DNA from 3 places in the Streptomyces flaveolus genome. Region 3 is predicted to be linked to each of the others. Evidence: riboswitches for the same ligand, from Rfam matches in the RefSeq annotation. Region 3 holds a riboswitch; each other region holds the start of a gene.
What was found. A riboswitch is a leader RNA that binds a small molecule or an ion and turns the genes downstream of it on or off. The one in region 3 is predicted to bind cyclic di-AMP.

Region 1: it holds a riboswitch for cyclic di-AMP, as region 3 does, so the genes downstream of both, ACIRG6_RS19050 (M23 family metallopeptidase) here and ACIRG6_RS12405 (C40 family peptidase) in region 3, are expected to answer to the same signal.
Region 2: it holds a riboswitch for cyclic di-AMP, as region 3 does, so the genes downstream of both, ACIRG6_RS35805 (transglycosylase SLT domain-containing protein) here and ACIRG6_RS12405 (C40 family peptidase) in region 3, are expected to answer to the same signal.

What each region holds. Positions count from the first base shown of each region.
Region 1 is NZ_JBIWKU010000005.1:568,942-572,209, forward strand. It holds gene ACIRG6_RS19045 (PP2C family protein-serine/threonine phosphatase) at 1-1,143, shown strand, start outside; cyclic di-AMP (ydaO/yuaA leader) riboswitch at 1,404-1,561, shown strand; gene ACIRG6_RS19050 (M23 family metallopeptidase) at 1,572-2,603, shown strand; gene ACIRG6_RS19055 (aldo/keto reductase) at 2,756-3,268, shown strand, end outside.
Region 2 is NZ_JBIWKU010000017.1:114,956-118,223, forward strand. It holds gene ACIRG6_RS35795 (GNAT family N-acetyltransferase) at 1-287, opposite strand, end outside; gene ACIRG6_RS35800 (HAD family hydrolase) at 522-1,331, shown strand; gene ACIRG6_RS35805 (transglycosylase SLT domain-containing protein) at 1,393-1,887, opposite strand; cyclic di-AMP (ydaO/yuaA leader) riboswitch at 1,891-2,059, opposite strand; gene ACIRG6_RS35810 (polyprenyl synthetase family protein) at 2,791-3,268, shown strand, end outside.
Region 3 is NZ_JBIWKU010000003.1:631,853-635,120, forward strand. It holds gene pcrA (DNA helicase PcrA) at 1-1,422, opposite strand, end outside; cyclic di-AMP (ydaO/yuaA leader) riboswitch at 1,653-1,825, shown strand; gene ACIRG6_RS12405 (C40 family peptidase) at 1,834-3,030, shown strand; gene ACIRG6_RS12410 (tellurite resistance/C4-dicarboxylate transporter family protein) at 3,057-3,268, shown strand, end outside.

The DNA.
Region 1 (3,268 bases), on a different contig from region 3:
GGCGACCCCGTGCCCGACCCCGGTCTCGGCGCCGCCCCGATGCCCGTACCGCCCGTCCGGCCGGCGCGGCGGCGACCCCCGTACGGCCGGACCTTCGTGCGCCTGCTCCCCGTCCTGCTGATCGCCGTGGCCGTCCTCTACGACCTCTTCACCCCCCGGTACTTCACCGCGGGGCCCCTCTGGACGGCCGCGCCCCTGGTCGCGGCACCCCTCTACTCACGTCGCGGCACCGTGCTCACCGGTGCCGCAGTGATCGCCACCGTCATCGGGCTCCAGCTGAGCAAGGGCGTCATCCACTACGTGGACTCGCTCACCGAACTGATCACCATCGCGACGGTCGCCGCCCTCGCCGTCTTCGTGAACGCCTTCGTCCGCCGCACCGACGAGCGCCTCGCCTCCGCCCGCGAGATCGCCGAGGCCGCCCAGCGCGCCGTGCTGCCCGAGCCCGCCGAGCGGATCGGCGGCTTCGAGATCGCCGCCTGCTACGAGGCGGCGCAGGCCGACGCCTTCATCGGCGGCGACCTGTACGCGGTGCAGGACAGCGCGCGCGGTGTGCGGCTGATCGTCGGCGACGTGCGCGGCAAGGGCATGGGCGCGGTGGCCGCCGTCGCCGTGGTCATCGGTGCCTTCCGGGAGGCCGCCGAGCAGGAGGCGACGCTGGAGGCGGTCGCGCAGCGGCTGGAGCGGGCGCTGGCGCGCGAGGGCACCCGGCGGGACGGGCTGGACGCGTTCGAGGGGTTCACCACCGCCGTCCTCGCCGAACTCCCGCACGGCGACGGGGTCGTCCGCGTCGTCAACCGCGGCCACCCGCCGCCGCTGCTGCTGCACGCCGACGGCACCGTGCACCCGGTGCAGGCCGGGGAGTTCGCTCTGCCGCTCGGGATGGGCGAACTGGGGGTGTGGCCCGACCGGGCGGAGCAGGCCGACTTCCCCGGCGGTGCCACGCTGCTGCTGTACACCGACGGATTGTCCGAGGCCCGCGACGCCCACGGCCGGTTCTACGACCCCCACGCGCGACTGACCGGCCGCGTCTTCCGGCACCCGGCCCACCTGCTCGACACCCTCGCCGACGAGGTGCGCCGGCACGCCGGGGGCGGCACCACGGACGACATGGCGCTGCTCGCCGTACGCCGTCGGCCCTGAGCGGGCGACGACCTTGATCAGTATCACCGGCGGTGACGACACGACCGCCCTCCGCATAACAACTGACACACCGTCATAAACGCGTGATGTGAAGTCGTGATCTGAGAGGCGGTCAACTCGCCCGGTTTTGGCCCTTCGTGAGATGTACGTCCCGGCCGGAATCCTTAATGATCAGACAGAACGGCTTGGAATCAGCACCTCGCGTCTATTAACGTTCGATAACGCAGCGCGGTCGTCCCAGCCGTCACAGAAGGCGGCTCCGTGCGCACGCGCCGAATCCCGCGAGGGAACCGGGGAACCACCACTTTGGGGTGAATCGGGCGTATGCCGCCGTGGAGACACGGCGCGTATACGCGCGTAGGAGACCTTCCTGCTCCGAACCCGTCAGCTAACCCGGTAGGCGGAAGGAAGGAAAGGAGTACGCCCACGTGGCGTCCAACCGGCCTGCCCCCGAGGCCCCGTTCGTGCCGAGCACGCACGACACCGAAACCTTCGGCTACGACGGCTACCGTGCCGAAGAGGGCCCCTGGGAGGAGTGGAACCCCACCGCGGACTCCATCCGTCCCGTACGCGGCCGGCACCGCGTCGCCAAGCAGCGCGGCGGACTCGCCCGCAGCTCCACCGTCCTCGGCGTCGGCGTCATAGCGGCCGTCGGAGCGGGCGGCATGGCGAGCGCCCAGACCGGCAAGCCGCCGGTGTCGATCTCGATGCCCGACCTGCCGAACGTCGGCTCGCTCATCTCCGACGACGAACCGGAGCCCGAGGGTTCCGCCACCCCGCTCAGCGGCATCGGCGCGACCACCACCGACACCGCCGAGGGCACCACCGACGCCGGTGAGGTCCTGCGGGCGCGCATCATGCAGCAGGCCGAGCAGCAGCAGGTCCAGGTCGAGACCAAGGCCGCGGCAGAGGCCGCCGCCAAGGCCGAGAAGGAGGCCGCCGAGGCCGCCGCCAAGGCGGAGAAGGAGGCCGAGGCCAAGGCCGCCGCCGCCAAGAAGAAGGCGGAGGAGGAGGCCGCGAAGAAGGCCGAGGCCGAGCGGCTCGCCGAGCTGGCCAAGCAGTTCACGCTGCCGACCTCCTCGTACACGATCACCTCCACCTTCGGTCAGGCCGGCTCCATGTGGTCCTCCGGCCACCACACCGGCCTCGACTTCGCCGCGCCCACGGGCACCCTCATCAAGGCCGTGCACACCGGCACGATCACCGAGGCGGGCTGGGCCGGCTCCTACGGCTACCGCACGATCCTGACCCTGGACGACGGCACCGAACTGTGGTTCTGCCACCAGTCGTCGATCAACGTCAGCGTCGGCCAGGAGGTCAGCACCGGCGACGTCATCGGCCGCGTGGGCGCCACGGGCAACGTCACCGGCCCGCACCTCCACTTCGAGGTCCACGTCGGCGGTGCCGAGGGCGGGGTCGACCCGGCGGCATGGCTGCAGGACAAGGGCCTCACCCCCTGAGAACAGGGCGTCCGGAAGGGACGCCCACCTCTGGATCCCGGTGGTCCTGACGGCGACCCCCCGACGTCAGGGCTGCCGGTTTGCGCGAACTTTGCGTCCGTTCTCGGCGCCCCGCGGAATGACCAGTTCCGAGGCGCGTGTTGTTGTAGAACATGACTTCTCTGCGCAAACTCGGCTCCTCCGACCTCGAGGTCTTCCCGCTCGCCCTCGGCGGCAACGTCTTCGGCTGGACCGCCGACCAGGACACCTCCTTCGCCGTCCTCGACGCCTACACCGCCGCAGGCGGCAACTTCGTCGACACCGCCGACTCCTACTCCGCGTGGGTCGAGGGCAACAGCGGCGGCGAGTCCGAGACCCTCATCGGCAAGTGGCTCGCGGCGCGCGGCAACCGCGCCGACGTCGTCATCGCCACGAAGGTCAGCCAGCACCCGGAGTACCCCGGCCTGTCCGCCGCCAACATCAAGGCGGCGGCCGACGCCTCGCTGCGCCGCCTGGGCACCGACCACATCGACCTCTACTACACCCACTTCGACAAGCCCGAGGTGCCGGTCGAGGAGATCATCGGCGCGCTCGACGATCTGGTGCGCGCGGGCAAGGTCCGGCACATCGCCGCCTCCAACATCACGGCCGAGCGGCTCGCGGCGTCCCTGGAGTTCTCCGACCGC
Region 2 (3,268 bases), on a different contig from region 3:
AGTTGGCGGGTGTCCGGGACGAGACCCGGCCGCAGCACCGCGCCCTGGCAGTCCGAGACGCCGAGCCCGATCGCCCGGCCCTGGCCCAGCGGCCCGCGCTCGTGCGGCAGGAAACCGGCGGCCTCACCGCCCTCGTACAGCACCGCCACCCGCGCCCCGGCCCGCACCCGGCCCACGACGTCGGTGAACTCCGGCTCCATGAACGGATTGCGTGGCGACCTCGATGCGGCGCGCAGCGCGCGCCAGCGCTCCCGTTCCCCCTCGCTCAGCTCCTCCGGCCTGAGCACACGTACACGTCCGCCGTTCAACCCGACCCCCCGATCAAGTCCCCCCTGGACAAAAGGAAGGTACCCCCGGGGCAGCCCGGAGGGTAGAAGGCAGAGCATGTTGTTGCCAACTGGTGCACAGGCCTTTAACTGCCTTTAGACGATGTTGTGTCAGGTTTCGGACACCTGCGAACGTCCTCGTGCGCATCCGGTCGTGGGTGAGTCGGACAGGTGCGGTGTCCGTATTCTCTGATCATGGACCGCACCGCATATGCCCTCGTCGCCACCGACCTCGACGGAACGCTGCTGCGCGGCGACGACACCGTCTCCGACCGGTCGCTGGCCGCGCTGGCACGGGCGGCCCGGGTCGGAGCGCGGCACCTGGTGGTGACGGGGCGCCCGGCACCGAGGGTCCGCTCCCTGCTCGACGGCCTCGGCTGCACGGGGCTCGCGGTGTGCGGGCAGGGCGCGCAGGTGTACGACGCCGGCGCCCACCGGATGCTGTGGTCGGTCACCCTGGACCGGGAACTGGCGGAGACCGCGCTCGGCAAGATCGAGGCGGAGGTGGGGGAGGTGTACGCCGCGGTCGACCAGGACGGGGTCGACGGGCTGACGCTCATCGAGCCGGGTTATCTGATGCCCCACCCGACGCTGCCCGCGGTGCGGGTCGAGCGGCGCGACGAGCTGTGGAGCGCGCCGATCAGCAAGGTGCTGCTGCGCCACCCGGACCTGTCCGACGACGAGCTGGCGGCGACGGCGCGCGCGGTGGTCGGTTCGCTCGCGACGGTCACGATGTCGGGGCCGGGGACGGTGGAGCTCCAGCCGTGCGGTGTCACCAAGGCGACCGGTCTGGCGCTCGCCGCCGAACACCTGGGGCTGAGCCGGCGGCGGACGATCGCCTTCGGGGACATGCCCAACGACATCCCCATGTTCCACTGGGCGGCCCGCGGGGTCGCCATGGCGGGCGCCCACCCCGAACTCAAGGCGGTCGCGGACGAGGTCACCACGACGAACGAGGACGACGGCGTGGCCGTCGTCCTCGAACGGATCTTCGGAGCCTCCTGACACGCCCGGCGTGCGCCGGTACAGCTCAGTCGGTCCGGTTGTGTCCTGCTGCGGAGTCGGCTCAGTACGCGCCGAAGACGTTGTCGATCGAGCCGTAGCGGTCGGCCGCGTAGTTGCAGGCGGCGGTGATGTTGGCGACCGGGTCGTACGAGTCCCAGGAGGTGCCGGCGACGTGGTACGCCTGGAAGGTCGGGTCGATCACCTGGAGCAGGCCCTTGGACGGGGTGCCGTTGATCGCGTTGATGTCCCAGTTGTTGATGGCCAGCGGGTTGCCGGACGACTCGCGCATGATGTTGCGGTGGATGCCGTCGTACGAGCCGGGAATCCCGTGCTGGGCCATGATGTCCAGCGACTCGCGGATCCAGCCGTCGAGGTTGTCCGGGTACGCCGTCGTCGCCGTGGTGGCGGCGGTGGTCGTGGCGGCCGGGGTGGCGGCGGACGCGGTGGCGGCGCCGATGAGCGGCAGGGCGAGCACGGCGGCGCCGGTGCCGGCGACGGCGAGCTTGCGGGCGAGGCGGCTGGTTCGAGCGTGACGGTTCTGACCGATGGCAGGCATGTGTGTGTCCCTCTCCAACGCCTGCGAGGTGAGCTGTCGGGTTCGGGCGGGGAGGTGCCCGGCCGCGCCCTGACGGGCACGGCTTCACCCCGAGCCGCTCCGGTGGTTTCCGGCGCGGCGACTTACCTGGGTCCCCCGCTCCTGCCTGCGAGTGTCTCGGTGGATGACTGTGCGTCGGGCGGTGGCAGGATTCGGCGTCCGCCTGACAGGCCGGGAACGTATGCGAGAGCACATGTCCGGAACAAGTGCAGGAATCACTCGACGCGCCTGTTGACCTTGGTCTGGGGGTTTTGGGGTACTTGATCCTTTGCGAATGCCAAGGCTCAACTCGCCTACGGGGCAAAGGGCCGGCGGGGGTCGCGGCGGAGGTGCGGCGAGGGGGTCGGCGGACGCGGTGGAGTGAGCCAACTCACGGGCCTCAACAAGGGCGGCAAATCGGGCATTAGGGCCAACTGGTGGCCAACCGTCCACCGGTGGCGGGCCGTTTGGGTGGGGAGCCGGGGCGGGGCTGTCGGCCGGGTGTGTGGGTCCTGTGCCGCGCCCGGCCCTCGACGGCTCGGACCGGTGTTCCGTCGTGTCGTGCGGGCACCCGTTCGGAGCGGGGCGCGGATGCCGAACGGGTGACGTTCTCGGGGTGCGGTCCGTTGGGAGGAGTGGTGGGATCTTCGGTGGCGGCTTCCGGCGTGCCGTGTCCTGATGCGCGCCTCTCTGGCGATGTCGACCGATATCTGCTCATATCACCTGATCAAAAACATACCGTGCATGATCCGATACCGACCGGCCTGTAACGGTGGGCGCTAGCGGTGATCGAAACGTGACCGGATACGCTGACTTGAGTGGTGGCAGCGACCTATCGACAAACCAGGTAATCGCCAGTAGACACCAGCAGACAGGAGACCCCTCGTGACCGTCGTCGGGCCGTTCGGGCTGAGCGTGCGGGACCAGGCTCTGGAAGCCGATGTCCAGACCGGATTGGCGGCCGTCGAGGAAGGGTTGCTTGAGGCAACCAAGAGTGAGGTGCCGTTCATCACGGAGGCCGCCCAGCACCTGGTGCGGGCCGGGGGGAAGCGGTTCCGGCCGCTGCTGGTGATGCTCGCCTCCCGGTTCGGTGACCCCTACGCGCCCGGCATCGTGCCCTCGGCCGTGGTCGTCGAGCTGACCCACCTCGCCACGCTGTACCACGACGACGTGATGGACGAGGCCGCCGTGCGCCGCGGAGTGCCCAGCGCGAACACCCGCTGGGGCAACTCGGTCGCGGTCCTCACCGGCGACTTCCTGTTCGCCCGTGCCTCCCAGATCCTCGCCGACCTCGGCCCCGAGGCCGTCCGGGTGCAGGCCCTGGCGTTCGAGCGGCTCGTCACCGGCCAGATCCTGGAGACCG
Region 3 (3,268 bases):
CAGGTAGGCCAGGACGTCCCGGACCTCCTTGCGCTCGTAGAAGCGGACGCCGCCGACGACCTTGTAGGGCAGGCCGACGCGGATGAACACTTCCTCGAAGACACGGGACTGGGCGTTGGTGCGGTAGAACACGGCGACGTCACCGGCCCGGGCCTCGCCCGCGTCCGTGAGGCGGTCTATCTCGTCGGCGACGAACTGGGCCTCGTCGTGCTCGGTGTCGGCGACGTACCCGGTGATCTGCGAACCCGCGCCCTGGTTGGTCCACAGGTTCTTGGGGCGGCGGGACTCGTTGCGCTCGATGACCGCGTTGGCCGCGCTCAGGATCGTCTGGGTGGAGCGGTAGTTCTGCTCCAGCAGGATCGTCGTCGCGTCCGGGTAGTCCTCCTCGAACTGGAGGATGTTGCGGATGGTGGCGCCGCGGAAGGCGTAGATCGACTGGTCGGCGTCGCCCACGACGCACAGCTCGGCGGGCGGGACCTCGGCCTCGGGCGGCACGTCGACGGGGTGCTCCGAGGTGCCGACGAGCTCGCGCACGAGGGCGTACTGGGCGTGGTTGGTGTCCTGGTACTCGTCGACCAGGACGTGCCGGAAGCGGCGGCGGTAGTGCTCGGCGACGTCCGGGAAGGCGCGGAGCAGGTTGACCGTGGTCATGATCAGGTCGTCGAAGTCGAGGGCGTTGGCCTCGCGCAGCCGCGACTGGTAGAGGGCGTAGGCCTGGGCGAGGGTCTTCTCGAAGCCGTCGGCGGCCTGGGCGGCGAAGTCCTCCTCGTCGATCAGCTCGTTCTTGAGGTTGCTGATCTTGGCGCTGAAGGACTTGGGCGGGAAGCGCTTGGGGTCGAGGTCCAGGTCGCGGCAGACCAGCGCCATCAGGCGCTTGGAGTCGGCGGCGTCGTAGATCGAGAACGACGACGTGAAGCCGAGCCTCTTGGACTCGCGGCGCAGGATGCGGACGCACGCGCTGTGGAAGGTCATCACCCACATCGCGTTCGCGCGCGGGCCGACGAGCTGCTCGACGCGCTCCTTCATCTCGCCCGCGGCCTTGTTGGTGAAGGTGATCGCGAGGATCTGCCCGGGGTGGACGCCCCGCTCGCCCAGCAGGTGGGCGATGCGGTGGGTGAGCACCCGGGTCTTGCCGGAGCCGGCGCCGGCCACGATGAGCAGCGGGGAGCCGGAGTGCACGACGGCGGCGCGCTGGTTGTCGTTGAGCCCCTCCAGGAGCGCGGCCGGGTCCACGACGGGGCGCGGGGCGCCGTCCCGGTAGTACGGGTCCCGCTCCGGCGGCGCGTCGAACTTCCCGCCGAACAGATCGTGCGGAACCGGCTCCGTCACGTGATCGTCCTCGGGCGGCGGCGGAGGTTCCTCCTCGTGACCGCGCGGGGTCTGGAGGCTCGCCAGGAAGCTGTCGTCAAAGAGGCTGCTCATCGCTCTCCGAGTCTAGGGCGCCCCACCGACAACCGGCTGCCACCCCGGAAAATGGCCCGCATCGCGGAGATCGGGACTCTCGGATCAGGCGCTATCACACGGAGTGACCCTCGCGCCGAAGGTCACGAAAATGTATCGGGCATATCACCCGGCAACCTTCCCAGGCACCGCACGAGTTGGCTACGGTGCCGGACAGGTCGCACGTCCCCTCCGGCGAACGTCGCCGGGCCGCGCGGCCTCCGCCGAGTCCGGCGTGCCGTACGGCGCCCGGAGCCGGGGACCCGACCGAATTCCTGGGGTGAATCGGCCACCCGCCCTCGACGAGGGCGGCGCCGTAGGGCAATCCTTCCGAACCACCGCCCGAACCCGACAGCTAACCCGGTAGGCGGAGCACGGAAGGAGTCGCCTCCCTTGGCGTCGCACCGCAAGTCGCGCCCCACCGGTACGCGCGTAGCAGGCATACGGACCCCCGCCCTCGCCACGGCGGCCCTCACCTCCGTCGCCCTGCTGTCCCAGACGGCCGACGCCGTACCGTCGGACGACAGGCCCACCCTCGAAGAGGTCGAGAAGAAGGTCGACGACCTCTACCGCCAGGCCGGGTCGGCGACCGAGAAGTACAACGCGGCGAAGGAGAGGACCGCGAAGCAGCGCGAGCGCGTCGACACCCTCCTCGACGACGTCGCCAAGCGCACCCAGAAGCTCAACGAGGCCCGCGACGAGCTGGGCTCCTACGCCTCCGCGCAGTACCGCACGGGCGGCCTGGTCCCGTCGACCGCGACCTTCCTGCTCGCGGACTCGCCGCAGGACTACGTCGACCAGAGCCAGCTGATGAACCGGCTCACCGGGCGCCAGAAAGACGCGGTCGACGACTACGTCACCCAGCAGTCCGAGACGATGAAGAAGCGCCGGGAGGCCACCGAGAGCCTCGAGACGCTCACCGACTCGCAGAACGACCTGAAGCAGGCCAAGGCCACGGTCCAGAAGAAGCTCACCACCGCGCGCGAGCTGCTGTCGACGCTGACCGCCGAGGAGAAGGCCCGGCTCGCGGCGATCGAGAAGAAGAAGCAGGAGGAGGCCGCCCGCAAGGCCGCCGAGCTGGCCCGGCAGCAGGCGCGGGAGCGGGAGCGGCAGGAGCAGGCCGCCCAGCAGGAGAACGACACCTCGACAGGTTCCTCCGGCTCCGCCGGCACCTCCGGTTCGGCCTCGGACGGCACGGGAAGCGGCTCCTCCGCGCCGGACCCCTCGTACGGTACCAAGGCCGGGAAGGCGCTCGCCTTCGCCCGCGCCCAGATCGGCAAGCCGTACGTCTGGGGCGCCACGGGTCCCGGCTCCTACGACTGCTCCGGTCTCACCCAGGCCGCCTGGAAGGCCGCGGGCGTGACGCTCCCGCGCACCACCTACGACCAGGTCGAGTCCGGCACGACGGTCTCCGTCTCCCAGGCGCAACCCGGTGACCTGGTCTTCTTCTACGACGACATCAGCCACGTCGGCATCTACATCGGCAACGGCATGATGATCCACGCCCCGAAGCCGGGCGCGTACGTCCGCGAGGAGTCGGTCTACTACGACGGCGAGTCGTCGATCCACAGCGTGGTGCGCCCGGCCTGACGCGCGGCGCTCTCTAGCATCGACCCATGTCATCCGGCACTCGTCACCCTCTGCGCGCCTGGTGGGCGCAGCGTCCGCCGGCGGCCGGGGCCGCGGTGATGGCGACCGGCATCCTGTCGGTCGGCCTGCACCTGACGCACCACGAGTTGCTGTCCCGCATCGCGCTGGTGCTCGCCTGCGCCGCGTGGCTGGCGCTCGCGGTGAACTTCGTCTCCCTGCTGCTGTCCGACCGGGGGAA